3 regions of the Pseudomonas triclosanedens genome follow, and region 3 is predicted to be linked to each of the others. Evidence: riboswitches for the same ligand, from Rfam matches in the RefSeq annotation. Region 3 holds a riboswitch; each other region holds the start of a gene.
The links. Region 3 has a riboswitch for cobalamin ahead of OU419_RS04110 (TonB-dependent receptor domain-containing protein). Riboswitches for the same ligand answer to the same signal wherever they lie in the genome.
Positions count from the first base shown of each region.

Region 1: it holds a riboswitch for cobalamin, as region 3 does, so the genes downstream of both, cobG (precorrin-3B synthase) here and OU419_RS04110 (TonB-dependent receptor domain-containing protein) in region 3, are expected to answer to the same signal.
Region 2: it holds a riboswitch for cobalamin, as region 3 does, so the genes downstream of both, OU419_RS07320 (TonB-dependent receptor plug domain-containing protein) here and OU419_RS04110 (TonB-dependent receptor domain-containing protein) in region 3, are expected to answer to the same signal.

Region 1 is NZ_CP113432.1:729,629-739,018, reverse strand. Features, by position in the region: gene OU419_RS03525 (cobalt-precorrin-5B (C(1))-methyltransferase) at 1-34, opposite strand, end outside; gene cbiE (precorrin-6y C5,15-methyltransferase (decarboxylating) subunit CbiE) at 98-1,303, opposite strand; cobalamin riboswitch at 1,371-1,617, shown strand; gene cobG (precorrin-3B synthase) at 1,704-3,050, shown strand; gene OU419_RS03510 (precorrin-8X methylmutase) at 3,043-3,669, shown strand; gene OU419_RS03505 (precorrin-2 C(20)-methyltransferase) at 3,669-4,409, shown strand; gene cobJ (precorrin-3B C(17)-methyltransferase) at 4,409-6,058, shown strand; gene OU419_RS03495 (MFS transporter) at 6,293-7,621, shown strand; gene OU419_RS03490 (hypothetical protein) at 7,667-7,855, opposite strand; gene ssb (single-stranded DNA-binding protein) at 8,033-8,530, opposite strand; gene OU419_RS03480 (MFS transporter) at 8,549-9,390, opposite strand, start outside.
Region 2 is NZ_CP113432.1:1,550,649-1,560,038, reverse strand. Features, by position in the region: gene OU419_RS07360 (amidohydrolase) at 1-126, shown strand, start outside; gene OU419_RS07355 (TorF family putative porin) at 279-1,022, shown strand; gene OU419_RS07350 (DUF3237 domain-containing protein) at 1,074-1,529, opposite strand; gene OU419_RS07345 (class I SAM-dependent methyltransferase) at 1,603-2,415, opposite strand; gene OU419_RS07340 (nuclear transport factor 2 family protein) at 2,417-2,788, opposite strand; gene OU419_RS07335 (aldo/keto reductase) at 2,890-3,714, opposite strand; gene OU419_RS07330 (ABC transporter substrate-binding protein) at 3,796-4,719, opposite strand; gene OU419_RS07325 ((2Fe-2S) ferredoxin domain-containing protein) at 4,716-5,414, opposite strand; gene OU419_RS07320 (TonB-dependent receptor plug domain-containing protein) at 5,425-7,386, opposite strand; cobalamin riboswitch at 7,481-7,687, opposite strand; gene OU419_RS07315 (VOC family protein) at 7,791-8,219, opposite strand; gene OU419_RS07310 (class I SAM-dependent methyltransferase) at 8,280-9,008, opposite strand; gene OU419_RS07305 (cupin domain-containing protein) at 9,174-9,390, shown strand, end outside.
Region 3 is NZ_CP113432.1:849,205-858,594, reverse strand. Features, by position in the region: gene OU419_RS04120 (Ldh family oxidoreductase) at 1-312, opposite strand, end outside; gene dxs (1-deoxy-D-xylulose-5-phosphate synthase) at 569-2,476, shown strand; cobalamin riboswitch at 2,518-2,696, shown strand; gene OU419_RS04110 (TonB-dependent receptor domain-containing protein) at 2,805-4,676, shown strand; gene OU419_RS04105 (HAD family hydrolase) at 4,904-5,503, opposite strand; gene tesB (acyl-CoA thioesterase II) at 5,500-6,369, opposite strand; gene OU419_RS04095 (SagB/ThcOx family dehydrogenase) at 6,390-8,006, opposite strand; gene OU419_RS04090 (GNAT family N-acetyltransferase) at 8,003-8,554, opposite strand; gene OU419_RS04085 (MFS transporter) at 8,762-9,390, shown strand, end outside.

The DNA of each region.
Region 1 (9,390 bases), 120 kb from region 3:
GCGGGCGCTGCTGTTCGGAGGTTTCGTCACGCATCGCGGTGCAAGGCGTCCGGGCTTGAGAGGGATCGCGTTACGGTAACTGTCGCACGTCGCCGCATCAGCATGGTTTCCAGACCTCCAGCAGGGTGATCGGCAGCGCCGCGCGCCAGGCATCGAAGCCGCCCAGCGGTTGCGCCTGGGCGATGGCGATCCGTGTCAGCTCGCCACCGATACGCTCGCGCCAGCTCACCAGCGTGGCCTCGCTCTGCAGGGTGACGGCGTTGGCCACCAGCCGTCCGCCAGGCTTGAGCTGCTCCCAGCAGTGCTCAACCACACCAGGGACGGTGACGCCACCACCGATGAAGATCGCGTCCGGCCGTTCCAGCCCTCGCAGCGCCTCGGGCGCGGCACCGCAGACCAATTGCAGCGCTGGTACGCCCAGGGCGTCGCGGTTGAATGCTATGTGCTGCTGGCGACCATCGTTGGCTTCGATAGCCAGTGTCCGGCAGGTTGGGTGCGCGCGCATCCATTCGATGCCGATCGAGCCGCAGCCGGCGCCGACGTCCCACAGCAGCTCCCCCGGCATCGGCGCCAGCCGCGCCAGGGTCACCGCACGCACGTCGCGCTTGGTCAGTTGCCCATCGTGGCGATAGCAGCCGTCTGCCAGGCCGGTAGTCAACGGCAGGCGGCGTGCGCCCTCGCCTGCCACGCAGTCCAGCGCGAGCAGGTTGAGCGCGGCGGTTTCCGCCTGTACCCAGTCGGCGGCGAGCCCGTCGATGCGTCGCTCGGCCTCGCCGCCCAGATGCTCCAGCACACTGATGCGGCTGGCGCCGAAGCCTCGCTCGCGCAGCAATGCCGCTACCGCCGCCGGGCTCGTGCCATCGTTGCTCAACACCAGCAGCTTCGCGCCATGCCGCAGGTGCGCGTTGAGCGCCGCCAGCGGTCGCGCCACCAGCGACAGCAAGGTGCAGTCCTGTAGCGCCCAGCCCAGCCGAGCGGCGGCCAGCGAGGCGGACGAGGGCGCTGGCAAAACGCGCATTTCGCTGCTGGGCAATTGCCGGGCGAGGCTGGCGCCGACACCGAACAGCATCGGGTCTCCGCTGGCCAGCACGCAGGTCGACTGGCCACGGCGGCGCAGCACCGGCTCCAGGCTGAAGGGGCTGGGCCAGGCCCGGCGATTGGCGCGCACGCAGGGCGGCAGCAGCTCCAGTTGGCGCGGCGCGCCGATCACTTCGACGGCGTCGAGCAATGCGCGGCGCGCTGCCTTGCCGAGGCCGGCATAACCGTCCTCGCCGATGCCGACGATGATCAGCCAGGGCGTCATGGGTACTCCTCAGGGGTACGACGGGCGATCCGACGGGGAGGCTTTTCCAGCCGTCGGGCAAAGCAGGCATAATACCCGCATCGTCGGTGCCCGCAGGATGCTTCGCAAGTGACAGAGCGATGCTTCCGACCGGGCCGAAGAGGGAACACGGATCAACCGTGGCTGCCCCCGCAACTGTATGCAGCGAGTCCGCGCAGTCCCGAACGTCTGAAACCTGGAGTTTCCGGCATTCGGTTTGGCCACTGGGTAACCGGGAAGGCCGCGTCGGATGCCGACCTGCCAGCCAGGAGACCTGCCGACGAGACCAGTCGCGTGTGCGCACATCGAGCGGGGTGTCTTGATGTCGTGAAGTCCCTTTCGGGGGGCTCGCAGGTCACCGCGACCCAGCCCTGGTGACCCCGTGAGCGAATCGACCTCCCTGTCCGTCCGTCCTTCGGCCTGCCCTGGCCTGCTGCGCATCGTGGCCTCCCGCGATGGCGGCATCTGCCGTATCAAGCTGCCCTGTGGACAACTCGATGCCCGCGCAGCCCGCGCCATTGCCGAGGCCGCCGAACGCCATGCCGACGGTGTGCTGGAAGCGACCAACCGCGCCAACCTGCAGATTCGCGGCGTGCATGCCGGCGCCGAGCGCTCGCTGAGCGCCGACCTGCTGGCTGCCGGCCTCGGCCCGCGCGAGCTGGCGGCCGACGACGTGCGCAACCTGCTGGTCAGCCCCGCCATCGGCCTGGACATCGCCACGCGCTTCGACGCCGGGCCGCTGGCCCGCCAGTTGCTCGACCTGCTGGAGCGCACACCGCGCTTCCACGGCCTGTCACCCAAGTTCGGTGTGCAACTGGATGGTGGCGAGTCCCTGGCGATGCTGGAGCATCCCAACGATATCTGGCTGTCGGCCATGTCCGCCGACGAAGCCCCGCAGCTCGCCTTCGGCGTGGCCGGCTGCCCACCCCGCCATGCCCGGGACTGCCCGCCCCTGGCCGCGGTTCCCGCCGCGCAGGCTCCACTGCTGGTGGAAACCTTGCTGCATCTGTTCCTCGATCTCGCCGGAGACGGCCAAACGCGCATGCGCCACCTGCGCGAGATGCTCGGCGACGAAACTCTGCTGGAGCGCCTGCGCCAGCGCCTGCCGTTCCCACTGTGCCAGGGCACGGCTGTGGATAACTGGCGACGCCCGGCGACGCCGGCCTTCGCGCACCTCGGCATCCGGCCCCAGCGCCAGCCGGGGCGCGCTCTGGTCGGCGCCGGCTTTGTCCTCGGTCGTCTCGACAGCGCCACCTTGCTCGGCCTCGCCGACCTGGCGGAGCGTTTCAGCGGTGGGCAGTTGCGCCTGACGCCGTGGCAGAGCCTGATCCTGCCCGATGTCGCCCAGATCGATGCCGCCGTGGTGCTGGGCGCGCTGGGTAATCTCGGCCTGCTGATCGACGCTGCCCGGCCGCTTTCGCGCATCGTCGCCTGCAGTGGCTCCAGCGGTTGCGCACGCGGGCTGGCCGACACCAAGGCCGACGCCCTGCGCCTGGCCGACCGCCTGCGCCTGGCGCCGCCAGCCGGTGTGCATCTGTGCGGCTGCCGGCGTTCCTGCGCCGCAGCCCATGTCGCCCCTTACACCCTGCTGGCCGTCGCCGACGGCCGCTATGACCTGTTCCGCCGCACCGACGGCCTGGCCGGATTCGGCCAGCCCCTGGCGCGCAATCTGTCCCTCGACGCCGCCGGCGAACTGCTCGCCGTGGCCGGAGCCATACCCGATGCTTGATTACATCCGCGATGGGCAGGCGATCTATCGCCAATCCTTCGCCACCATCCGCGCCGAAGCCGATCTCTCCGGGATTCCCGCCGACCTGGAAAAACTCGCCGTGCGGGTGATCCACGCCTGCGGCATGGTCGACGTGGTGCAGGACCTGCGCTTTTCGCCGGGTGCCGGTACTGCCGGCCGCACGGCCCTGGCCAACGGCGCGCCGATTCTCTGCGACGCGCGAATGGTCGGCGAAGGCATCACCCGGGCCCGCCTGCCGGCGGACAATCAGGTGATCTGCACCCTCAACGACCCCGACGTTCCCGCACTGGCCCGCGCGCGTGGCAACACCCGTTCGGCGGTGGCGCTGGAGCACTGGCGCAAACACCTGGAAGGCAGCGTGGTAGTGATCGGCAATGCCCCCACCGCGCTCTTCTATCTGCTGGAAATGCTCGACGCCGGCGCGCCGAAACCGGCGCTGATCCTCGGCTTCCCGGTCGGCTTCGTCGGCGCGATGGAATCCAAGGATGCACTCGCCGCCGACAGCCGTGGCGTGCCCTACGTGATCGTGCGCGGCCGCCGCGGCGGCAGCGCGATGGCGGCCGCCGCGGTCAACGCACTGGCCACGGAGGTGGAGTGATGGCGGGCCGTCTGCTCGGCCTGGGCGTCGGCCCGGGCGACCCGGAATTGCTCACACTCAAGGCGCTGCGGCTGCTGCGCGCGGCGCCGGTGATCGGCTACTTCGTGGCCAAGGCCAAGCATCATGCCGGCCAGGGCGGCAACGCCTTCGGCATCATCGCGGAGCATCTGGACGAGGCGCAGTTGCGCCTGCCGCTGGTGTATCCGGTGACCACCGAGAAGCTGGAGCCGCCGCTGACCTATGAAGGGGTGATCAGCGACTTCTACGACACCGCCGCCGCGCAGGTGGCCGAGCATCTCGACGCCGGTCGCGACGTAGCGGTGATCTGTGAAGGCGACCCGTTCTTCTATGGTTCCTACATGTATCTGCACGACCGTCTGGCCGACCGCTACGAAACCGACGTGGTGCCCGGTGTCTGCTCGATGCTGGGCAGCGCATCGGTACTGGGCGTGCCGCTGGTCTACCGCAACCAGAGCCTCTCGGTGCTGTCCGGCGTGCTGCCGGAAGCCGAGCTCAAGCGTCGCCTGGCCGACGCCGACGCGGCGGTGGTAATGAAGCTGGGGCGCAACTTCGACAAGGTCCGCCGCGTGCTGCGCGAGCTGGACCGCGACGGCGGCGCCCACTACGTCGAGCGGGCAACCATGCGCGAGCAGCGCATCGTCGCGCTGGATGACGTCGACCCGATGGCTTCGCCCTATTTCTCGATGATCGTCATCCCCGGCCAACGGTGGAATGGCTGATGCGGGCCGCCATCGTCATTCTCGGCCAGGGCGCGCTGGCCACTGCGCGCCGCATCCAGGGCCTGTACCCGCAGGCCACGATCCACGGCCTGGCCGAACGCGTGAAGGGCGCCGACCAGAGCTACGCGAACTTCGGCGAAACCCTGCGCCAGCTCTACCTCGACAACGTGCCGATCGTCGCGCTGTGCGCCGCCGGTATCGTCATCCGCGGCCTTGCCCCGCTGCTCGGCGAGAAAGGCGCCGAGCCGCCGGTACTGGCGGTGGCCGAGGATGGCAGCGCGGTGGTGCCGTTGCTGGGCGGGCTGGGCGGAGTGAACCGCATGGCCCGCGAAATCGCCGCGATGCTCGACGTCGCCCCGGCGATCACCACCAGCGGCGAGCTGCGCTTCGGCGCCTGCTTGCTCGATCCGCCTGAAGGGTACGCGCTGAACGACCTCGAACAGGGCAAGCGCTTCGTTTCCGACCTGCTGGGCGGCGACACCCTGCGCATTGACGGCGACGCGCCGTGGCTTGCTGGCATGGAGCTGCCGCTGGCGGAGGATGCCAGCCACGTGCTGCGGATCGACGCGTCCGCTGACGGCCTGGAGCACAACGAGCTGCGCATTCATCCCAGGGTGGTGCTGGCGCATGTCACGCTGGTCGACTCGCAGTTGCCCGAGCGTATTCTCCAGGGCCTGGACCAGGCGCGGCTGGCACGCCTGTCGCTCGCCGCGCTGGTGGCGCCGCGCTGCCGGATGGCCGACCCGGCGCTGGCCGGAGCCGCCCGCAAGCTGGGCGTACCGCTGCGCTTCATCACCCGGGACGCCGAGCTGCCACCGGCGGTGCTGCATGGCGATTCCTTCCATCTGCACCGCGCCGCGACACCTGCCGAGGCCGAGCGCATCGGTCAGGTACGTGGACGGCTGAGCGTGATCGGCCTTGGACCGGGCGAGCGCGACTTCATGATCCCCGCCGTGCGTCGCGCGCTGGACGAAGCCCAGGACCTGCTCGGTTACAAGACCTACGTGAAGATGGCCGAGCCGCTGCGTGCAGACCAGGTGCGCCACTGCACCGACAACCGAGAGGAAATGCAGCGCGCCCGTCACGCCTTCGAACTGGCCGCCAGCGGACGCCGGGTGGTGGTGATTTCGTCCGGAGACCCCGGCGTCTTCGCGATGGCGGCGGCGGTCATGGAGGCGCTGCACGAGAGCGAAGACCCGCACTGGCATTCGGTGGAGCTGGAGGTGCTGCCGGGCGTCTCCGCCGCGCTCGCCGCCGCCGCCCGCGCCGGCGCGCCGCTGGGCCACGATTTCTGCCTGCTTTCGCTGTCGGACAACCTCAAGCCGTGGGAGGTAATCGAGAATCGCCTGGAGCATGCCGGCGCGGCCGACCTGGCGATGGCGTTCTACAACCCGATCTCCAGGGCCCGCCCGTGGCAACTGGGGCGCGCGCTGGAAATCGTCCGCCGTCATCGAGCGGCAGAAACGCTGGTGGTGCTGGGCCGCGACATAGGCCGCCCCGCCGAGGCGCTGAAGGTGCTGACGCTGGGTGAGCTGACGCCAGAAATGGTGGACATGCGCACCCTGGTGATCGTCGGCTCGTCGCTGACCCGCCGCTTCCCCCGCGCCAGCGGTGGCGACTGGGTGTACACACCGCGCTGGTATCGCTGACATTCGGGGCCTCCACGGCCCCGGATCGCGCCTCTCCGACGAGAGGCGGGGCCCCGCTCCCACGAACGGTCACCCGGTTGCAGGGGCCAGCCCTCTGCAACTTCACCTTACAATTACCACCCTTTTAACCTCCCTTCGGGTGAGTTTCGCCCTTCTGGCGCCACCCTATTCTCGTCGCTCCTGTCCGCCTTCGCGCACAACAAGAACAATCTGGCCACGCCAGCAGGAGCAAACATGAGTCATACGTTCGAGACGCTCGCGCCTGCCGCGACATCCTCCCCGGCATCGACCCGGGCGCTCTACCGCAAGGTAATCTGGCGCCTGTTGCCATTCCTGGTCTTCGCCTACGCGATCAACGCCATCGACCGCCTGAACATTTCCTTCGCCAAGCTGCGCATGGCCGAGGACATCGCTCTGAGCGAGGCCGCCTACGGGATCGGCGCCGGCATCTTCTACCTGGGCTACATCCTGTTCGAGATTCCCAGCAACCTCTACATGCAGCGCGTCGGCGCCCGCGCCACGCTGACGCGGATCATGGTGCTGTGGGGGCTGGTGACGGTCGCCACCGCCTTCGTCACCACGGCCAACCAGTTGATCGTCGCCCGCTTCTTCCTCGGGGTCGCCGAGGCCGGGTTCTTCCCGGGCGTAATTCTCTACCTCACCTACTGGTTCCCCTCGGCCTTGCGCGGCCGGATCACCGCGGTGTTCGTCATGTCGGCGATGGTCGCGGGGATCGCCAGCGGGCCGCTGGCCGGCTGGATAATGACTCACTTCCACGGCTGGCTGGGCTTGCGCGACTGGCAGGTTCTATTCGTCCTGGAAGGCATCCCCGCCGTGCTGCTGGGGATATTCGGCTGGTACTGGCTGGCGGACCGCCCGCGCGACGCAAAATGGCTGAGCGAAGAGGAAAGGAAACACCTGGAAGCCGCGCTGGCCGCCGAAGCAGTGAAACCAGGGGAGCACAGTCGGTTCCTTGATGTGCTGCGCGACCCTCGGGTCTACATCGCCGGCCTGGTGTTCTTCTGCGTCTATAGCGGTTCGAATACCGTTTCCTACTGGATGCCGACGCTGATCCGCGGCTTCGGTGTGGAGGACATCCAGTACATCGGTCTGCTGGCCAGCCTGCCATATGCGGTAGGTATCGTCGGCATGTATCTGCTCGGGCGCAGCTCCGACCGGCGCCAGGAGCGCCGCTGGCATGTCGGCACGACCATGCTGGTCAGCGCGGCGTGCTTCTTCCTGCTCGGCTTCGCCCAGGGCCACTTGCTGCTCTCGGTGGCCCTGATGACCGTCGGTGCGGCAACGGCGATGTCCGCTCTGTCGCTGTTCTGGACCATTCCACCGGCCCTGCTCAGCCCATCTGGCGCGGCAGGCGGCATTGCAGTCATCAGCGCCATTGGCGGCATGGCGGGAGTGATCAGCCAGATCGTGGTCGGCGCAATCAAATCCGCCACCGGCAGCCTGTATCTGGCCTTCGATGTGATCGGCCTGGCACTGATCCTCGGCGCGCTGATTCTGTTGATCGGCATCCCGGCGCGCCAGCTACGCAAGCTTTCGCACTGATTCTCCGGGCAGAAAGAAGCCCCGCATAGCGGGGCTGCTGGCCAGTCAGAACTCGGCAGCGAGGCGGTAGCGCTGTTCCAGCTCCAGCGCCACACGATAGGCTGCCGCTTCGCGCTCGCTGTGGAAGATACCCACCAACTGGCCTCCCTGGTGCACATCCCAGCAACGCCCACCCAAGGCGCGGAACTCGCGGGATTTGTGGTCGTCGTCACGCTCGGTCACTGTAATGCTCATGTCTCTTCTTCTCCGGGTTTGCCGTACATCAAGGCAGCTCCAGAATCATTTAATTAGCTGGCTAATTAAATACGCACTTCCGAGAAAGACTGTTACGAGCAGTCGCCAAAACGAGCGTCCCAGAAACGCAAAAGCGCAGCTCGAAGGCTGCGCTCTTGGGGGAACGACCCATCCGGTTCAGAACGGAATGTCGTCGTCGAAGCTGTCGTAGTCCGGAGCCGGTTGCGGCGCGGGCTGGGACTGCTGCTGCGGGGCCGGACGCGGCGCCTGCTGCGGCCGCTGCTGCGGCTCGCGCGGAGCACGCGGGGCGTCGTCACCACCGGCGCCCGGACGGCCACCGAGCAGTTGCATGTTGCCGTTGATGTCGACCACGATTTCGGTGGTGTAACGGTCCTGGCCGTCCTGACCCTGCCACTTGCGGGTGCGCAGGCTACCTTCGACGTAGATCTGCGAGCCCTTGCGCACGTACTCGGCGACGATTTCCGCCAGGCGACCGAAGAACACCACGCGGTGCCACTCGGTACGTTCCTGCTGCTGGCCGGTCTGCTTGTCCTTCCAGCTCTCGCTGGTAGCCAGGGTGACGTTGGTTACGGCGTTGCCGTTGGGCAGGTAGCGGGTTTCCGGATCGCCACCGACGTTACCAACCAGAATGACTTTGTTAACCCCACGGGCCATGACGCTCTCCTAAAGGCTTCAGCACGTCGCCGGCTCGGCACCGGCCAGGCGCTCGAGGGACATGCGATCCACTTGTTGGGAATCTACTTTGACATAAGCAGCAGCCTCTTCGGCGACCACCATCACATCGCTCACACCGGGCAATGCCTTGAAACGCTCGGCCAACGAAGCATCGCGCAGCGCCTCATCGGACAGAGGCAGGCGAATACTCGTTACATACGGCGGTTCACGCATGGTAACAGCAATCGCCAGCCAGATGGCAGCCAGCGCCGCGCAGCCGATGAACACCCCATTCAACCCACCATGCTGGAACATCCAGCCGCCCAGGATGCCGCCAATCGCGGCACCGAGGAACTGGCTGGTGGAGTACACGCCCATCGCCGTGCCCTTGCCGCCAGCGGGCGACACCTTGCTCACCAGCGATGGCAGCGAGGCCTCCAGCAGGTTGAACGCGGTGAAGTAGACGATGATGCCGAACACCAGTTCCTTCAGGCCGTTGCCGAAGAACCAGAAGTACAGTTCGCAGAGCATCAGGGTCGCCACCGCCCCGCTCAACACGCGCTTCATCTGGCGCTTCTTCTCGGCGTAGATGATGAACGGCACCATGCCGAAGAAGCCGACCAGCAGCGCGGTCAGGTAGACCCACCAATGCTGTTCCTTGGGCAGCCCGGCGCGCTCGACCAGCGCCAGCGGCAGGGCGACGAAGCTGGCCATGAGGATGGCATGCAGGACAAGGATGCCAGCGTCCAGGCGCAGCAGTTCCCCATTCTTCAGTGTCGGAATGAGTGACTGCCTGGCCACGCTGGATTCACGATGCTGCATGCGGTGATCCGGCGTCGGCACGACGAACAGGATGATCA
Region 2 (9,390 bases), 700 kb from region 3:
GACCTGGTCGTGCTCGACCGCGACGTATTCACCGTGCCCGACCAGGAACTGGCCGAGGCCCGCGTGCTGCGCACCCTGTTCGAAGGTCGCGAAGTCTACCGCGCCGACGACGTACCGGCTCTCTGACGAGCCGGGCTCCCGCGCCGGGGTCCGAACAGCCCCGGCGCCTTGCCCGCCAGCCCAGCCCCCACCTCGCCTCCCGGCAACGCCGGGAGGGCTGGCGCTGCGCGGGATTTTTCGCACTGCCCCACAGACAATCACAACAAAGGGACATCCGCATGAACCGCCCGCAATGGCTTATCGGCGCGCTGCTCGCGTGCGCACCGCTCACTCCGGCCCTGGCCGTTGAACTCAACCAGGACTTCGCCCTGCAGATCGACGCCACCGTCGCCAGCGACTACCGCACCCGCGGTATCTCGCAGACCCAGGGCGACCCCGCCGCGCAACTCGGCCTGACCCTGCAGCACGCCAGCGGCCTGTATCTGGGCGCCTGGACCTCCAATGTCGACTTCGGCTACGACTTCAAGACGCGCCAGGAAATCGACTACTACGGCGGCTGGTACTGGCAGGCGAATGACGAGGTAAGCCTGGACCTGGGCTACATCAAGTACACCTATCCGAAGGAAAGCCAGTTCAACCAGAGCGACGTGTACGCCATTCTCCATGCCTATGGTTTCGAGGTGGCGGCCTACTACGGCGACGACTACCCCACCTACTTCGGCGACCGCCAGGCCAACCTCTACACCTACGTCGCCTATGACGCGGAACTGCCAGCCGAATTCAAGTTGCGCATGCGCTACGGCCGCAACGATGCCAAGGACCCGCTGTACCTGTCGGCCAGCGGCGATACCCGCGACACCTACCATGAATGGGAAGTCAAACTGAGCCATGAACTGGCAGGACTGGACTGGGCGGTGAGCTACATCGACACCGATCTGTCCCAGGCCGAATGCCTGAACACCTTCGGCTTCGAGGACGCCTGCACGGCCACTGTGGCAGCCAGCGTCTCGAAGACCTTCTGAAGCAGGCGCTGCGGACACATTCGCGCCGCTTCCCTCACATGGGCGCCGGCCTCAGCCGTTGGCCAGCGAGTACAGGTTGTACTCGACCCAGCCAGGCCCCAGGCGCCCTTCCCCCACTGCCAGCAGATGGTTCAGCCAGCGGTAGCGTTCATCGCCTACCTCGAAGCGCGGCTGGATCATGAAATAGGTGTCGCCGAACTCGGTGCTCTCGCCACGGGAGACCGAGGTGATGATCTTCGGATTGGCCACCAGCAGGCCGTTGTGCTGCATGAGAATCCGCGCGCCGTCCTGGGTGCGCAACACCAGGCGCACTTCCAGGTGCCAGCCGCCGTCGTTGTCCACCAGGATCCAGTCACCGCCGCCCGGCAACACATCCCCGCTCAGGCGCCGGCCCTGGAAGGTGCCGCCACCGGCAGCCGATATCAGCCGCTGCCCCTGCGGCACCCGGCCGATATCCACCGGCACGCTCGCCTTCACGTTCATGCTCATCAGAGGCTCGAGTTTCATCCACAGCTCCTGCGCAACATCCTCATAGACGCATGAGTAAAGCAGCCGACCGCCGCTCCGGCCACGTCGCTCCTCAACCGAAGCGGTAGCGCAGCAACCGCCCCATGCGGCGCAACGCCGGAATCGCCAGGGTGATCCGGTAGATCAGGCGCATGCCCAGCGACAGCCGCGATATCTGCACCGGATCGTAGGCGGCGACGGCCTCGACGAAACGCAGCGCGGGCACCTGTGCTACCAGATCAGCGGGATCATCCAGGCCCCAGCGCAGGATGGCGCCGGTCTTGCGGATCATCGGGTTGCGCTGCAGCAGACGGATACCGAAGCGCGTGTAGCCATCGAAGACCAGCTCGCCACTGCCGCAATGAGCTACCAGCGCGCGCAGCAGCCAGGGCACCTGCCCTGCCTCCACGTAGGGCAGCACACCCTCGGCGACGATCAGCACCGGACGTCCCGTCGGTACCGCGCGCCACCAGTCCGGCGCAGTCAGCGCAGCCGGCAGCAGGTGACAATTCTCCCGAGCGGGGTACAGGCGCTCGCGCAAGGCGATCACCTCGGGAAAATCGACCTCGAACCACTGCACCGTCGACGGCGGGTCGATGCGGAACACTCGGCTGTCCAGCCCGCACCCCAGTTGCAGGACCACCGCCTGCGAATGCCGGGCGAGGAAGTCGCGCACCCAGTCATCGAACAGCTTGGCGCGCAGTGCGATGCCGACCTGCTCGGCGCGGCCGATGTGCAGGCGCTCGAAGTCATAATCGATGCGCTCCAGCGTCTGTCGGGCGAGGTGATCGTGCAGCAGGCTGTCCGCCAGCTCGCACTCCTTCGCCTTGGCGTAGAGCGTGATCAGCAGGGTCTCCGGCGTACCACGCAGGCCGATGCGTTCCACGTCACTCGTGCAGGTAATAGAGCTTGTTGATGATCGCCCACTGCGAACCGACCCGCAGCAGCGACAGGTAGTCGGTGAAGCGCATGCCCATGAAGTCGTCCGTCACCTTGGCCACCGCGCTGTCGCCGGTTATATCCAGCGACTTGAGTTCCCACACCGGCGGCGCGCCTTCGGCGGGCGGCGACTCGGCCTTGATCGCGCCGATGAAGTCGTCCAGCGAGGCCCACTCCAGCTCGCCGTGGTAGTTGCCGATGATCTTGCAGGATGGATGGAACGCCTGGCGCAACCGCGCTTCATCGGCGAACGTCATGCCCTCCACGTAGTCCGTGAGTACTCGGTTGATGGCGGCGCTGTCGGCCGTGTAGTTGCTCATCTGTGCTGCCCTCCCTGCCGGTGCGCCCGGCCATCCGAGCAAGGCTAGCACCGCCCCCCGGCCGCGCCGCTGGCGGCGACGACCGGGGCTGCAGAATGGCCTCAGACCACTGCGAGATGCCGCTTGCGGGTCGGCGGCGGAAAGGCGGCGTCGAGGCTTTTCAGGTCTTCGGCGCTCAGCCTCAGTTCCAGGGCGGCGGCGTTGTCGCGGACGTGCAGCAGATCTACGGCTTTGGGAATGGCAATCACGCCCGGCTGGTGGATCAACCAGGCCAGCGCCACGCGCGCGGGCGTTGCGTTGTGGCGGGCGGCGATCTCCACCAGGCTCGGATGATGCAGCAGGCGGCCGCCCTGTCCCACCGGGCAGTAGGCCATCAGCGGCATGCGCTGCTCCTGGCACCAGGGCAGCAGGTCCCACTCGATGCCACGCTCCTCCAGGCTGTACTGCACCTGATTGGTGGCGCACGCCGGCTCGCCGAGTTCGCGCATGTCGTCGAGATCGAAGTTGGACACGCCCCAGCGGCGGATCTTGCCGGCCTCGCGCAGACGCTCGAAGGCTTCCACGGTTTCCTCCAGCGGATACTGGCCGCGCCAGTGCAGCAGGTAGAGGTCCAGGCAGTCGGTGCGCAGGCGTCTGAGGCTGCGCTCGCAGGCATCGGGAATGCCGCGCCGGCTGGCGTTGTGCGGGTAGACCTTGCTGACCAGGAAAAGCTGGTCGCGCAGACCGGCGATGGCCTCGCCGACCACCTCTTCCGAACCGCCCTCGCCATACATCTCGGCGGTGTCGATCAGGGTCAGGCCGCGCTCGATGCCCTCGCGCAGCGCCGCCACTTCCCGCGCACGCTCGGCGCGGTTCTCGCCCAGGCGCCAGGTGCCCTGGCCGATGGCAGGAACCTGGGTGCCATCGGCGAATGCCACTGTATTCATCTCGTGTTCCTTGTCGTTGGGTTCGGGGATCACGGGGCCAGCCGCCATCAAGGCGGCGGACCGATGATGGTAGCGCAGCGCTCAGGGTTTCGTGTCATGCAGCGCCTGCGCCAGTTCGCGGACGGCCCGGCCGCTGTGTACGCCGGGGAACAGATGGGTGAAAGGCAGCGCCACGAAGCGATCCTCACGCACCGCGCGCAGCCGCGAGAGCGCGGGATCGGTGCGTAACGCGCGGATTTTCTGCGCAGCAGGAGACCAGAGCGCGTCAGCCAGCAGGATCACATCCGGATCACGCGCCAGCAATTGCTCGACGTTGGCGGTGAAGCCTCGCAGGTCGACGTCCTCGAACAGGTTGCGCGCACCGGCGGCGCGCAGCAGTTGGCTGACCATGCCCCGGCCACCCTGGCTTTGCAGATCGTTGTCGAAACTGTCGAGGTAGAACACCCGCAGCGGCCTGGCACCAACAGCGATCTGCGCGGCGCTCTCCAGTTCGCGGCGCTGGGCCTCGATCAGCGCCTGCGCCGTTGCCTGTTCACCCAGCAGTTCGCCCAGCGTGGCCAGGTCGGATTCCACACCGGCGAACAGGTCATCCCGGTGCACCGGGCAACCGCCATCCAGCAGATAGCTGGCGATACCGCGGCCAGCCAGTGCGCCGCGCGACAGGCTGCCGAAGTCGAAAGCCGAGACGAAGCCCGCCACCACCAGATCGGGCCTCAGCGCATATACCGCCTCCGCCGACGGGTACTTGCGGGCGACCAGCGGCACGCCCCGGTAGCGCCCGTCGCGCACGGCGATGCCGTCGTCGTCGAGATAAGCGACGCCAATCAGCCGTGGCCCGGCGCCCAGCGCCAGCAACAGGTCGGCGGCGTGCTGGTTGAGGGCGAGGATGCGCTGCGGCGGCGCGGCCATGCGCCAGTTCTGGCCACAGTTTCGATAGTCCCCGGCGATAGCGTTCCCGCCGCCGAGCAGCAGCGCCAGGGCCAGCAGGCGAACGATGTGCGTCACTGGTCGTCCTCCACACGCAGCGCGGCCACGGGCACGCCGTCGCGCAGGTGCTCGTGGACGATCAGGCAGACCTGCTCGTCGCTGTGCACGCCATACCAGACGCGCTGCGGATACACCGTGAGAATCGGCCCCCGGTTGCACGGAAACTGGCAGCCCGTGCGAGTGAGCAACGCGCCACCGGCGTTCTCGTACAAGCCCAGGCGTTGCAGCTCGCGGCGCAGGGTTTTCCACAGCGGCAACGCGCCCCGCCGCACGCAGCGCGGCCCGGTGCAGAGGAACAGGTGATGACGGTGCGGCGGCGGCGCGGACCAGTCCGGCTGCGCAGCTACCGCGCCCACTCCGCGGCACGCGACCTGCTGCGCGGGATCATCGATGGCCGCCAGCACCGCCGCGGTGTCCAGGCCGCGCCGGCCCAGCGCCGAGGTGGTGACCTGCGGCGCCTGCGGATGCTCCTGTGCCAACGCCGCCACTTCGGCACGCAGCCAGTCGAGGTAGGCACCGTCGGCGGTGGGTTCGAGGTCCACCAGCAGCAGCTCGCGGGGCTCCCCAAGCAATGTCCGGATGCGCGCCCACAGCCCGTCGAAACCATCGCTGGTGTCGATGCGCTCGACAGGCCTGGCGAGCCGGGATGCCACATCGCGATGCAGGCGCTCGCCCTGGATGCCGTGCAACGGACCGACCAGCAGGATCGTCATGTTTCGCGCCTCAGAAGGTGAAGGTGTAGCGCAGCTCGGCGGTGCGCGGGCGGCCCAGATAATCGACCTGGCGCAGACCGTTGGAGGTACGGCCTGTGGCGTAGTCGCGGTCGAGCAGGTTCTCCAGCAGCAGGCTCAGGCGATGCTGATGGGCGCCATCGAGATAGCGGAAGGCATCGCCATCGAGCACGGCATAGTGGCCATAGTCGTCGCCCTGCGCGCTCATCATCGAGCCGACATAGCGCGACGCCACTCCAACGCCCCAGAGGTCGTCCTGATAGCCCAGGCGAACCCGCGCGAAGAAATGCGGGACGTTGTTCACCGTCACGCCGTCGCGGCTATCCACCAGGTTGCGCGTGGCGTCCGCCGAAACCTGCCAGTTGCGGCCGAACTGCCACTGGCCGTTGGCCTCCACGCCGCGCACCTCGATCTCACCATTACCGTTCACCCACTGATCGCCAGCCAGGGTGATGAGGTCGGTGATCTCGCGGCGGAACAGCGTCATGCTGCCGCTCCACGGCTGGTCGAACAGCGAACCGGTGTAGTCCAGGCCCAGCTCGGCGTTGCGGCTGCGCTCGGGCTTGAGGTCGCGGTTGCCCATCTCGTCGCCCGGTTCGTTGACGAACAGTTGCTCGGCGGTGGGCAGCTTGAACGCGGTACCGAACTGGCCGCGCAGCTTGAGCCGCTCGCTGAGGTCATAGAGCGAGGTGAGCATCCACACGGTGGCGCCCTCGCCGCCGGACATCTCCTCGCGACGCACGCCCAGGCTCGGATGCCAGTCCGGCAGCGCGTCGATGCGTGGGCGCAACTGGGCGTACAGCGCGTGGGATTCGGCCTTGTCGTTGTCGATGATCAGCACATCGTCCTGGCCCTTGTACCACTGGTTGTCGTTGCCGAAGACCAACTCGTGGCCGCCAGCCAGACGAGCCTTGCCCTCCAGTTGCGCACCCCAGTCGGTGAAGCCCCAGTAGTCGTTGTGGTTGAGCGTCCGGGTGCCGCCACCTTCGAGGTTGTAGACGCGGGTATAGCGGGTATCCCAGTCGTTGATGTGGGTCTTGGCGAACCAGCTGAAGTCCTCGCCCAGGCTCTGCTGGAAGGTGGCGGTGGCGATCTGCTGGACACGGTCGTTGGTGGTATGGCGGTTGGACGTCGGACGGGCGAAGTCCAGGTCAGCGTCGGCGTACTGGTAGAACAGCTCCAGGCGCGAGGCGTCGCCAAGAGCCTGGACGGCCTTGCCGCCGAACACGTTGACGTTGTAGGAGCGGCGCTTGTCGCTGACCGTGTCGGTCATGTCGCGGTCGCGGAACGGCTGGTAGCCATCGGAGCGGTTATGGCTGACGTAGGCCATCAGGCCGAGGTCGCCCAGGCCGTTCTGCACGACTTTCTCCACGCGGGTGTCGCCGCTGCGGCCCTTGAAGGTGTCCAGGCCGAGGTTCACCTCGCCGGCGGTCTGGCGGCTGTGCGCGCTGCGGGTGACGATGTTGATCACCCCGGATACAGCCTGGGTGCCGAACAGCAGGCCCTGGCCACCCTTGAGCACTTCGATGCGTTCCACCGCGGTGGTCGGCAGGGTGTCGAGGTAGATGCCGCCGTACAGGCGATTGTTCAGGCGCACACCGTCCAGCAGGATCAGCGTGTCGTCGTTGCGCCCGCCGAGCAGCGAGTAGGTGCCGTAGTCGAACGGGCCGTTCTTCGGCACCACGAAGAGCCCTGGCACGTACATCTGCAGGACGCGGGTGATGTCGGCGCTGGGGCCGGCGCGCTCGATCTGCTGGCGATCGACGACCTCCAGCTTGCTGCCGTAGAGCGCCATGTCGGCGACGGTGGTGGACTCCACCGAAGGCGCGCTGACGATCTCGTCGGCAAGGCTCAGCGGCGCCGCGTCCAGCGCGGGGCTGAGGCACAGGCAGGCCAGGGATAACGAAGGAGTCCAGCGCGAAGCGCGCAGGGAATCGGGGAAAGGGAAGTGCAAGGTGATCGCCTCGAAATGGATATTTCGCAGGCGGCGCAGCGACACCCGGAACGAGCGTGCCCCGGGAACCGGCTCACGCCCGCCCACCGCGGGTTTGCCAAACTCGTTCCGGGCCGGTCTCCGGGCTTGCGAGGGTCCTGGGGCATCCGCCTTCCCATGCCGTGGCACAGTGGCTCGATGGATGCTCCGCTCGCTTACCGTTGCGGGGGCAGCGCCGGACTGATCGCACGAGGGCGACGCACCGGCTTCCCGTTTCACCCTGCGCACGGCGGCGTAGGGCACCTGAAACGTCGGAAATATGAACACTCGGGGCGGGAAAGCGTCAAGGTCGCGGCTTGCCGCCGGGCAGGCCGAGGGCGGGCGGCACCCTTGGCGCGCCGGCTACGGATGTGTTTCGAAACCTGTCAGTGCCAGGGGTCGTAGGTGCCGAAGCTCCAGATATGGCCTTCCGGGTCACGACAGGTGAAACCCTGGCCGCCGTAGTCCTCGTCCTTGATGTCGATGACGATCTGGGCGCCACCAGCCACCGCCGCGCGGTACAGCACCTCGGCATCCTTCACCACCACGTAGATGCTCTGGGTGCAGCCGCCAACCTCGTCGGGCTGGCGCATCAGGCGGCCGTATTCGTTGTCATGCAGCGAGCCGAGCATCACCAGCCCGCTGCCATCCTCCAGCACAAGCTGCGCATGGGCGATGCCGCCATGCTCGTCGGCCACCACCAGTTGCCGCTGGAAGCCGAAGGTAGCGCACAGCCAGTCGATGGCACGGGGCGCATCGCGGTAGCGCAGACAGGGAATGATGCTGGGGCGGACAGCGGCAACGGGCGTGGGCATGGCGATCTCCGGCACGGAACGGCAGCGATGCTTCCAGCATAGCCAGCCACGCCCGGCCGCTCAGCGCTGCGCGGCGACCAGCAGCAGCATCGGCCGCTCGCGCTCCTCGGCCAGCGCCGGGTCGGCCTGCACCTGCGAGGCGCTCGGCCCCCAATCCTCCACATGACGCAGGCTCAGGCCGGCGCCCAGCAGCGCGTTGAGTACGCTGCCGAGGGTGCGGTGGTACTTGAGCACGTCGGTAGCCAGCCAGTCGGTGCGGCGCTCGCCTTCTTCCTGGTAGTGGTCCACCGGCCAGCAGCGCCGGCCGTCGGCATCGACTATCCAGCCGGGCTTGAGCGAGGCCATGTAGATGGGGTGCTCGATGGAAAACACCAGGCTGCCGCCGGGGCGCAGCGAGTCGTGCACGTTGCGGAAGAAACGCGGCAGGTCCCGGAGGTAATGCAGTGTCAGCGAGCTGTAGGCCAGGTCGAAGGCCGCTGTGGGCAGGTCGAGCTGGTCGAGGTCGGCGTGGAAGTAGCTCACCTGTGCCGCCCCGGTGGTCTGCCGCGCGCGCTCAAGCATCTTCTGCGAGACGTCCAGCCCACTCACTGCGCGGGCGCCCTGTTGCGCCGCGTAACGGCAGAACCAGCCGTAGCCGCAGCCCAGGTCCACTACGTCCAGGCCCTCCAGAGGCGGCAGCAGCGCGCGCAGCGATGCCCACTCCGGCGCGCCGTCCAGGCCATGCAGCGAGCGCGGCAGTTGCGCGTAGCCGGCGAAGAAGTCGGGGTTGTCGTAGATGTTCTGCGCCATGAGTGGCACCTCCCTTTCCTCAGTGCGAAGGGTCGATTGTCGGAGCCAACGGCACGAGCGACAACCCAGGGAGATCAATGTCCGTCCATGCAAGCGCAATTTCCTGCAAGACCGGCACGGTCGCAGCCCCTAACCTGCGAGCAACAGCCGATGAGGAGAACCCGCATGACACAACGCCAACCGATCAACCTGCAGGAAAAGCTGGCCCGCCTCGACGAAGCCTGGCAACCGCGGGTGATCGCGGAGATGAACGACTACCAGTTCAAGGTGGTGAAACTCGACGGCGACTTCGTCTGGCACAGCCATGCCGATACCGACGAAACCTTCATCGTGCTGGAGGGTGAATTGCGCATCGACTTCCGCGACGGCCCGGTAACCCTGC
Region 3 (9,390 bases):
ACTGCGCGCCTTCTCCACCAGCTTCGGCAGGCCGAGGTCGAAGGCGCATTGCGAAAAGCCCCCCCTGGCGTCCACCCGCACCAGTGCCGGCGCGGGTTCCGACAGCTCCGGCACGGCATCGGGCACCACCTTGCCGGCGCGCACCGTGTGAATGCAGCCAAGCAATCGCCATACGCCGTGAGAAGTACACCCGTCGCGCTCGCCGGCCAGCACGGTGTCGGTCACCGCCTGTACGTGCGGCTCGCTGAAACCGTTGTGGCGCAGGATCGCCACCGACAATTCACGCAGTTCGTCCAGGGACAATCGAGTCACGCAATCCTCCTCAATCCATACCAATCGTTTCCACGCGCTGCGGCAATCCGCCGCCCATCGGGCAACGTATCTACAGTGGCCGCTGAGGCCCCGTACCGCTTGCGTGCAATCGGCAGTACCGACGACGATTTCGGCACAGCCGGGCAGCAGGCTTCCGACCATCCGGTCAGCCCAAGGATTGGCCCTGCGTTGCTTGGGCCAATCCGGCGCTTCGGGTAAACTGCCGCATCTTTGCCTTCCAATAACGATCAGCCTGATGCCCACGACGTTCCACGAGATTCCCCGCGAGCGCCCTGCCACGCCCCTGCTCGACCGCGCCAGCACGCCGGTCGAACTGCGCCGGCTGGGCGAAGCGGAGCTGCTGACCCTCGCTGACGAGCTGCGCCAGTACCTGCTCTATAGTGTTGGCCAGACCGGCGGTCACTTCGGCGCAGGGCTGGGAGTGGTCGAGCTGACCATTGCCCTGCACTACGTCTTCGATACGCCAGACGACCGCCTGGTATGGGACGTCGGCCACCAGGCCTATCCGCACAAGATCCTTACCGGGCGCCGCGAACGCATGGGCAGCCTGCGCCAGAAGGACGGCCTGGCCGCCTTCCCGCGCCGCTCGGAAAGCGAGTACGACACCTTCGGCGTCGGCCACTCCAGCACCTCCATCAGCGCCGCCCTGGGCATGGCCATCGCGGCCCGCATGCAGGGCTCCAGCCGCAAGTCGGTAGCGGTGATCGGCGATGGCGCGCTGACCGCCGGCATGGCCTTCGAGGCGCTCAACCACGCGTCGGAAGTCAAGGCCGACATGCTGGTGGTGCTCAACGACAACGACATGTCGATCTCGAACAACGTCGGCGGCCTGTCCAACTACCTGGCCAAGATTCTCTCCAGCCGCACTTACAGCAGCATGCGCGAAGGCAGCAAGAAGGTGCTCTCGCGCCTGCCCGGCGCCTGGGAAATCGCCCGCCGTACCGAAGAATACGCCAAGGGCATGCTGGTCCCCGGCACACTGTTCGAGGAACTGGGCTGGAACTACATCGGCCCGATCGATGGCCATGACCTGCCGACCCTGATCGCCACCCTGCGCAACATGCGCGACCTCAAGGGCCCGCAGTTCCTGCACGTGGTGACCAAGAAGGGCAAGGGCTTCGCCCCGGCGGAGATCGACCCGATCGGCTACCACGCCATCACCAAGCTGGAGCCCGAGGGCGCAGCCAACGCCGCGCCGAAAAAAGCCGGCGGACCGAAGTACTCCAGCGTGTTCGGCCAGTGGCTGTGCGACATGGCCGCGCAAGACCCGCGTCTGGTCGGCATCACGCCGGCAATGAAGGAAGGCTCCGACCTGGTGGCCTTCGCCGACAGGTTCCCGGAGCGTTACTTCGATGTTGCCATCGCCGAGCAGCATGCCGTGACTCTCGCGGCCGGCATGGCCTGCGACGGCGCCAAGCCGGTGGTGGCGATCTACTCCACCTTCCTGCAACGCGGCTACGACCAACTGATCCACGACGTCGCGGTGCAGAACCTCGACGTGCTGTTCGCCATCGACCGCGCCGGTCTCGTCGGCGAAGACGGCCCGACCCATGCCGGCAGCTTCGACCTCTCCTACCTGCGCTGCATCCCCGGCATGCTGGTGATGACGCCCAGCGACGAGAACGAACTGCGCAAGCTGCTCACCACCGGCCATCACTTCGAAGGCCCGGCGGCGGTGCGCTACCCGCGCGGCACCGGCCCCAACGCAGCCATCGAGCAGGAGTTGCAGCCGGTGGAAATCGGCAAGGGCGTGGTGCGCCGCGAAGGCAAGGCCGGCAAGGTCGCCTTCCTGGTATTCGGCGTGCAGTTGTCCGAGGCGCTTAAAGTGGCCGAGCAGTTCGATGCCACGGTCGCCGACATGCGCTTCGTCAAACCGCTGGATGAAGAACTGGTGCGCCAGCTCGCCGCCAGCCACGAACTGCTGGTAACCATCGAAGAGAACTCGGTGATGGGTGGAGCTGGCGCTGCCGTCAGCGAATTCCTCGCCCGCGAGAACATCCAGCGGCCGATCCTGCACCTGGGCCTGCCGGACTACTACGTCGAGCATGCCAAACCGGCGCAGATGCTCGCCGAGTGCGGGCTGGATGCCGCCGGTATCGAAGCTTCCGTACGCGCACGACTGGAAGCGCTGGGCAACCGCTGACACCGATCGGCGCATCCCTCCTCCGGAGTATTGCCAGCGACGGGCGCACCGACTAAGGTGCGCCCGTTTTCGTTCGAGGTAACGGGAAGCAGGTGAAAGACCTGCGCTGCCCCCGCAACGGTAACCGACCGCAGGCCCAGGGCCTGCCGCACTGCGTACCGCCACTGTGCATTGCATGGGAAGGCCGCAGTCGTGGGTGTCGGCAGCCCGGAGACCGCCCTCGACACGCCCCGACAGGTGTTGCGGAGGGCCGCACCGTCAAGCGCGGCCGGTCCGCCCTTGCCCACGCCCTCCTCGAAAGTCATCCAACCGCTTTTGAGGACGCTCGATGAAATTCACCCGACTCGCGCTGGCCGCCAGCCTGCTCCCCGGCATGGCCGCCGCCGATGCCACAGCACTATCCGACGACATCTACGCCTTGCCGGCGCTGGTGATCACCTCCGGCCGCCAGGCCCAGCCGCGCTTCCAGGCTACCTCGGCCAACAGCGTGTTCACCCACAAGGACATCGAACGCCTGCAGGTACGCAGCGTGCCCGAGCTGCTCGCCCGCGTGCCCGGCGTGCAGATGGGCAGCTCCGGCGGGGTGATCTCCTACTCCGTGCGCGGCACCAGCACCGCCCAGACCCTGGTGCTGGTGGATGGCCAGCGCGTGGCCTCGGCCAGCACCGGCATCGCGCGCCTGGACTACCTGAACATCGACAACGTCGAGCGTGTGGAAGTGACGCGCGGCCCGCGCTCCTCGCTGTACGGCGCCGACGCCATCGGCGGGGTGATCCAGATCTTCACCCGCCGCGGCAAGGCAGGCCTGCACCCGGAAGTCCGCCTGGCAGCCGGCAGCCACCATACCTTCGAGCGCAGCCTGGCGCTGGCGGGCGGTGACGAGCGCACCACCTTCAACCTCGGCGGCAGCCTCGACGAAAGCGCTGGCTGGGACCGCACCAGCGACAACGTCGGGGCCGACAGCGACCACGACGCCCAGCGCAACAAGGCCGTGCACCTGAACCTCGACCACCACTTCAGCGACGACTGGAAGGCCGGGCTCAACCTCAACGACCAGCGCGGCAAGAAGGAATACGACGACGCCTATAACTTCGAACCGGGCTCGCCCCGCGACGAATTCCGCGTCAGCAGCTACAGCGCCTACCTCGACGGTCAGCTCACCGATATCTGGAACAGCCGCCTGGAACTGGGCCGCAGCTTCGACCGCAACAAGGCGCTGGGCGCCGCCGACAGCTGGAACAACGGCACGCTGGAAACCACCCGCCACTCCGCCGGCTGGCTCAACCGGCTGCAACTGGACGCAGCCAACCAGCTCGCCCTGGGCGCCGACTGGTACGAGGACCGCGTCGAGGGCACGACCGTCTTCGCCGAAGATCAGCGCGAGAACCACGCCTTCTTCGCCCAGCACAGTTTCAAGGGCGAGGACTTCGCCACCGAGCTTGGCCTGCGCCACGACGACAACCAGATCTACGGCAGCCAGAACAGTTGGAACGCCGCCTTCACCCTGCCGGTGGGCGACAGCCAGAGCTGGATTGCCAGCTATGGCGAAGGCTTCCGCGCGCCGACCTTCAGCGACCTCTACTACCCCGGCGCCGGCAACCCCGACCTGAAGGCGGAGACCTCGAAGACCTACGAGCTGCAATGGCGCGGCGATTTTTCCGGCACCCACCTCGAAGCCTCGCTGTACCGCACCGAAGTCGACGACATGATCACCTGGGACAACGACACCCAGCAGACCGAGAACATCGCCAAGGCGCGCATCGACGGCTTCGAAGCGAACATCGCCCGCCAGGTGCTGGGCTGGCACGCCAACCTCGGCCTGAGCCTGATCGACCCACGCGACCGCGACAGCGGCCACACCCTGCCCTACCGCGCACGCCGCACCCTGAGCCTGGATCTCGACCGGCAATTCGGCCCATTCGGCGTCGGCGGCTCCTGGCGCGCAGTCAGCCAACGCTACGACGATGCGAAGAACACCCGGCAACTCTCCGGCTACGGCGTACTCGACCTGCGCACCAGTTGGCAGAGCACCCCGGAACTTCGCTGGGACCTGAAGCTGGATAACGCGCTGGACCGCGACTACACCCTGGGCGACTACATGCGCCCGACCAGCCCGATGGACTTCACCGGCGAAGCCCGCCCCTACCGCGAGGCCGGTCGAACCGCGCTGCTGGCGGTAACCTGGACGCCAGAGCTGTAACGCAAGCGACACGCCACGGGAGAGAAGAACATCGAGCGCATCGGTCGCGCGCCCCGGAGGACTCTGCTCCTGCGGGGGCGACACCCGCTCAAGCCAGATTCACACCTTGGCAGGTCGTAGGATGGCGTGGAGCACAGCGATACCCATCGAGCAGCCTGTGACCCCATTGATGGGTAGCGCTGCGCGCCGCCCATCCTGCGGCGCGCCAACTCGATAGCTGTTGCAGCCTAGACCAGAACGCCCGCCATCCGTCCCAGCTCCGCGCAATCGCGCGCGTGCCAGTCGGTCAGTTCGGGCCAGGGGTTTTCCGGCAGGTTGACCAGCGCGCTGTGCACTCCGGCGGCTCGGGCGCATTCGAGGTCGAAGTGGTAGTCGCCGACCATCAGCATGCGTTCAGGCGCGACGCCCCAGCGTGCTGCGAGGCGCAACAACCCGTCGGGGCTGGGCTTGGGGTCGGCTTCGCCGCGTCCGAGGATGTCTTCGGTGTGGAAGCAATCGGCAACACCGATCGCCGCCAGGGTGACCAGCGCCAATTCATGGGCGTTGCGGGTGAGTATGCCCAGGCGATACCCCGCATCGTGCAGCGCACGGATCAGCGCCACCGCGCCGGGCGCCGCCGTGGAGGCCACCGCCAGCTCGCGCTCGTGCTCCAGCAGCCAGGCATGCTTGGCCGCCGACTCGGCCTCAGGCAGCGCGGCCAGATGCCTGAGAATGTCGTCCTCCTGGGGGATGCCCAGCGCCCGCTTGATTGCCGGGAAGTCATGCACCGCCAGGGTCAGGGTGCCGTCCATGTCGAACACCCAGTGGCGGATCTCGGCAAGCGTCACGCCCAGTCCTCGCGCTTGCGGATCAGCCCTTCCTGGGTCGCCGAGGCAACCAGTTGGCCATCGCGGTTGAAGATGCTGCCGCGCACGAAGCCGCGACCGTTGCCGGCCCACGGGCTGTCGATGGCGTAGAGCAGCCACTCGTCCGCGCGCAGGTCGCGGTGGAACCACACGGAATGATCGATGGTGGCGACCTGCATGTCCTTCTGCCACACCGAACGCCCGTGAGGCAGCAGCGAGGTGGTGAGGAAGCCGAAATCGGAGGCATAGGCCAGCAGGTATTTGTGCAGTGCCGGGACGTCCGGCAGCTTGCCGTCGGCGCGCAGCCAGAGGTACTTGATCGGCTCGCCGACTTCGGGGTCGTACGGGTCGTTCTCGGTGACCGGGCGAATCTCGATGGGCTTGGGATACAGCAGCTTGTCGCGGATGCGTTCGGGGAACTGCGCGGCGCTGCGCTGCTTGAGCTCCTGGTCGGTGGGCAGGTTTTCCGGGCCGACCACCTCGGGCATCGGAATCTGGTGCTGGAAGCCTTCCTCGTCGTACTGGAACGAGGTGCTCAGGGCGAAGATCGGCTGGCCCTTCTGGATCGCGGTGACACGGCGGGTGCTGAAAGTGCCGCCGTCGCGCACGCGATCGACCTGGTAGACGACGGGCTTGCTGGCATCGCCCGGACGCAGGAAGTAGCCGTGCATCGAGTGTACGTGGCGTGCCGGGTCCACCGTCTGGCTGGCTGCCGAAAGCGCTTGCCCGAGTACCTGCCCGCCATAGAGCTGGCGGAACCCGAGGTCCTGGCTCATGCCGCGAAACAGGTTCTCCTCGATGGGTTCCAGGCTCAACAGAGCCACCAGGTTGTCCAGAATCTGGGTCATGCGCTTTCCTCGAAGAAACTCTACTGCTCGAATGGGGGGCGACGCGGCGCCGGGTAGGCGGGGAGGCTGCTCAGGCGAGTGTCCCATACCGCGCGGCCAATGGTGAAATGATAGAGGCTGACCGGGCGGTCCGAACCATCGCCGAGCAATTGCTCTACCGCCGGGTCGAAATAGCAGCCGATGCCAGTGCCGGAAAGCCCCGCCGCCTCAGCCTCCAGGTAGAGCAACTGGCCGATTTGCCCGCACTCCCAGTACAGCCGCGGATAGGTCCAGGCGCCCTCTGCCAGCGCGGCGTCGAGATCGGCCAGCATGGCAAAGGCGACGCAGCCGTCGCTGGCGATGTCCTGCCCGCAAGACAGGAAGGCCGACAGCCCGCGGGCATCTCCCTCCAGCAGGCGATACAACGGCAGACCCGACGCAGCGACCGCCTGCCACTGAAAGTCCTCGCGCAGGCCACCCGCCTCACGACCGCTGCGGCCCAGCCAATAGAGCCCCGGTGCCAGTCCCTGGACACGGTGAACGAACAGCAGCAGATCGACCCGCGCAGGCTCACCGCTACAGGCGAAAGGAACCGGCGAACGCTCCGGCAGCAGGCGGCGCAACCAGGCATACAGCAACTCGGCCAGGATCCCGCTGCGTCCATCCATCGACTGCGCGCTGCGGCGGCGATGCAGGATCGGACGCAGCGGCAGGCCAGGGTTTTCGAGCTCGCACGAGCGCTCCACGGCCTGCCCGGCAGCCCAGCCGGCAGCGGGCAGCGCCGGAGCCCGGCAGATCGCCCGAACCCGCTCCAGCTCCGGCCAGTGACGATACTCGCGCGACAGCCGGTTGGGCGCGCCGCTCAACGGCAGTTCGGCGAGGCCGTCGAGCAGCGCGCTGGGCAAGGGAAACTCGGCGGCCTGTGCCGGACCGATCCACAGCAAGGCATCCACGCACTCCTGCTCGCAGAACCCTTCGCGATCGAGACCGAACACTGCATCCAGCCGTGCCTCGGCGACACCGCGCAACAGACGCACGTCCCAGCCCTGGATCGCGGCAGCGATGCTCAGGCAAGCCAGCGCGTGGCCCAGGTCATGATTGCAGTAGCGATAGGCGCGCTCGCCGTACTTCCAGGCTTCGCGCCAGGGAATGCTGGCCAGCGCGAGCAGGCAGCCGTCGGCAGGCAGGGCTGCGTCGAACTGCTCCGCCAACTCTGCCGGCAGCTCGGCGCGTATCTCCAGAACATGCTCATCAGCGCTGTAGTGCGCCAGCAGCGCAGCGTTATCCACAGTCCCGGAGGGCAGCAGCAGATAGGCCTCGGTCGGGTGCAGATTGCCGCTCGACGGATTCACCCGCAGCGCCCAGCGATTGCCCTGGGACTCCTTCCAGGCCGACAGCGCCAGGCTGTCGTAGAGCAGTTGCGAAACGCTGGCCAGGCCTATCGGCGCGGCACTGCCGAGCGGGCCGGAGAAGACGTCGTCGTAGCCGGGCGACTCCTCCTGCGGCCGATGCAGCAGTTCGATGCAGCGCGCGCCGGCATAACGGCGAAAGGGCGCCGGCTGGGTCGCCCAGTCGAGCCGGCCCGGCCCCGGAGCGAAGCGCTCGGGAAGATGCCGGCTGAGCTCATGGTAGGCGCGTACGCCGTCCACCGGGTTCATGCCCAGTCTTCCCGGCGCAGTCGATAGAGCACATGGGGCCGCAGCGCGTGGCCTTCCGGCAGGTTCGGATGCTCGAAGTCCCCGTGAACATCCCGACGCATCCCCAACCGCTGCATCAAGCCCTGGGACGGCAGGTTGGCCGGCACGGTGAACGCCAGGACCTCGTCCAGCGCCAGCGTCTCGAAGGCGAACCCCAGCGCCGCGCGCGCCGCCTCCAGCGCATAGCCCTGCCGCCAGTAGGCGGCGTGCAGACGCCAGCCGATTTCAACAGCCGGGGTGAACGAGGCCTCGAAAGGGATCCATTGCAGGCCGAGCACGCCGATGAAGGCACCGTCCTCCCGGCGTTCGATCACCCATTGGCCGAAGCCGTAGGTGTCGACGTGCACGAGGATACGGCCGGCCAGCAGGTCGCTTTCCTCCCGGCTCATGCAGCCAGGGAAGTGGCGCATCACCTCGGGATCGGCGTTCATCGCGGCGAAGGCCGGCAGGTCATCGGCACGCCAGGGGCGCAGGAGCAGGCGTTCGGTGGTCAGGCAGGGAAAAGTCATCGGCGCGCCGTCGCAGTTCGTCGGAGGGAACCATGATACCCGTTGCCCGATCCGGCCGTTGCAGCCTGTCCGGGCGCGCAATCGTTTCAGCACAGCACGCTCCGCTTCTGGTATTTTTGTCGCACCTTCGCTGTCGGTCACTGCCTTGACCGTGCTCCAGCAGACAGCCGCGCCGCACGGCGCACCTCAAAAGACCAAGGAAAACCAATGACGACCTCCACCACCGGACCGCAACGCGGTGCGGCCCTGGTGCTTTTCGCGCTTGCCGTCGGCGGCTTCGCCATCGGCACCACCGAATTCGCCACCATGAGCCTGCTGCCCTACTTCGCCCCGGCGCTGGGCATCGACGCCCCGACCGCCGGCCACGTGATCAGCGCCTACGCCCTGGGCGTGGTGGTCGGCGCACCGCTGCTGGCAACCCTCGGCGCACGCCTGCCGCGCCGCACCCTGCTGATACTGCTGATGGGCCTATTCGCCATCGGCAACGGCCTCAGCGCACTGGCGCCGACCTATCACTGGATGCTGCTGTTCCGCTTCATCAGCGGCCTGCCCCACGGCGCCTACTTCGGCATCGCCGCGCTGGTCGCCGCCTCGGTAGTACCGCCGCATCGGCGTACGGTGGCGGTCGGACGGATGTTCCTCGGCCTCACGGTCGCCACCATCATCGGCGTGCCGCTGGCCAACTGGCTGAGCCAGGCGGTGGGCTGGCGCTGGAGCTTCGCTCTGGTTGCCGCCCTCGGCGTCGCCACCATGTTCTGCGTGCGCCTGTTCGCGCCCTGCTCGCCAGCCGAGCCGGGCTCCAGCCCGTTGCGCGAACTGGGCGCCTTGAAGCGCGG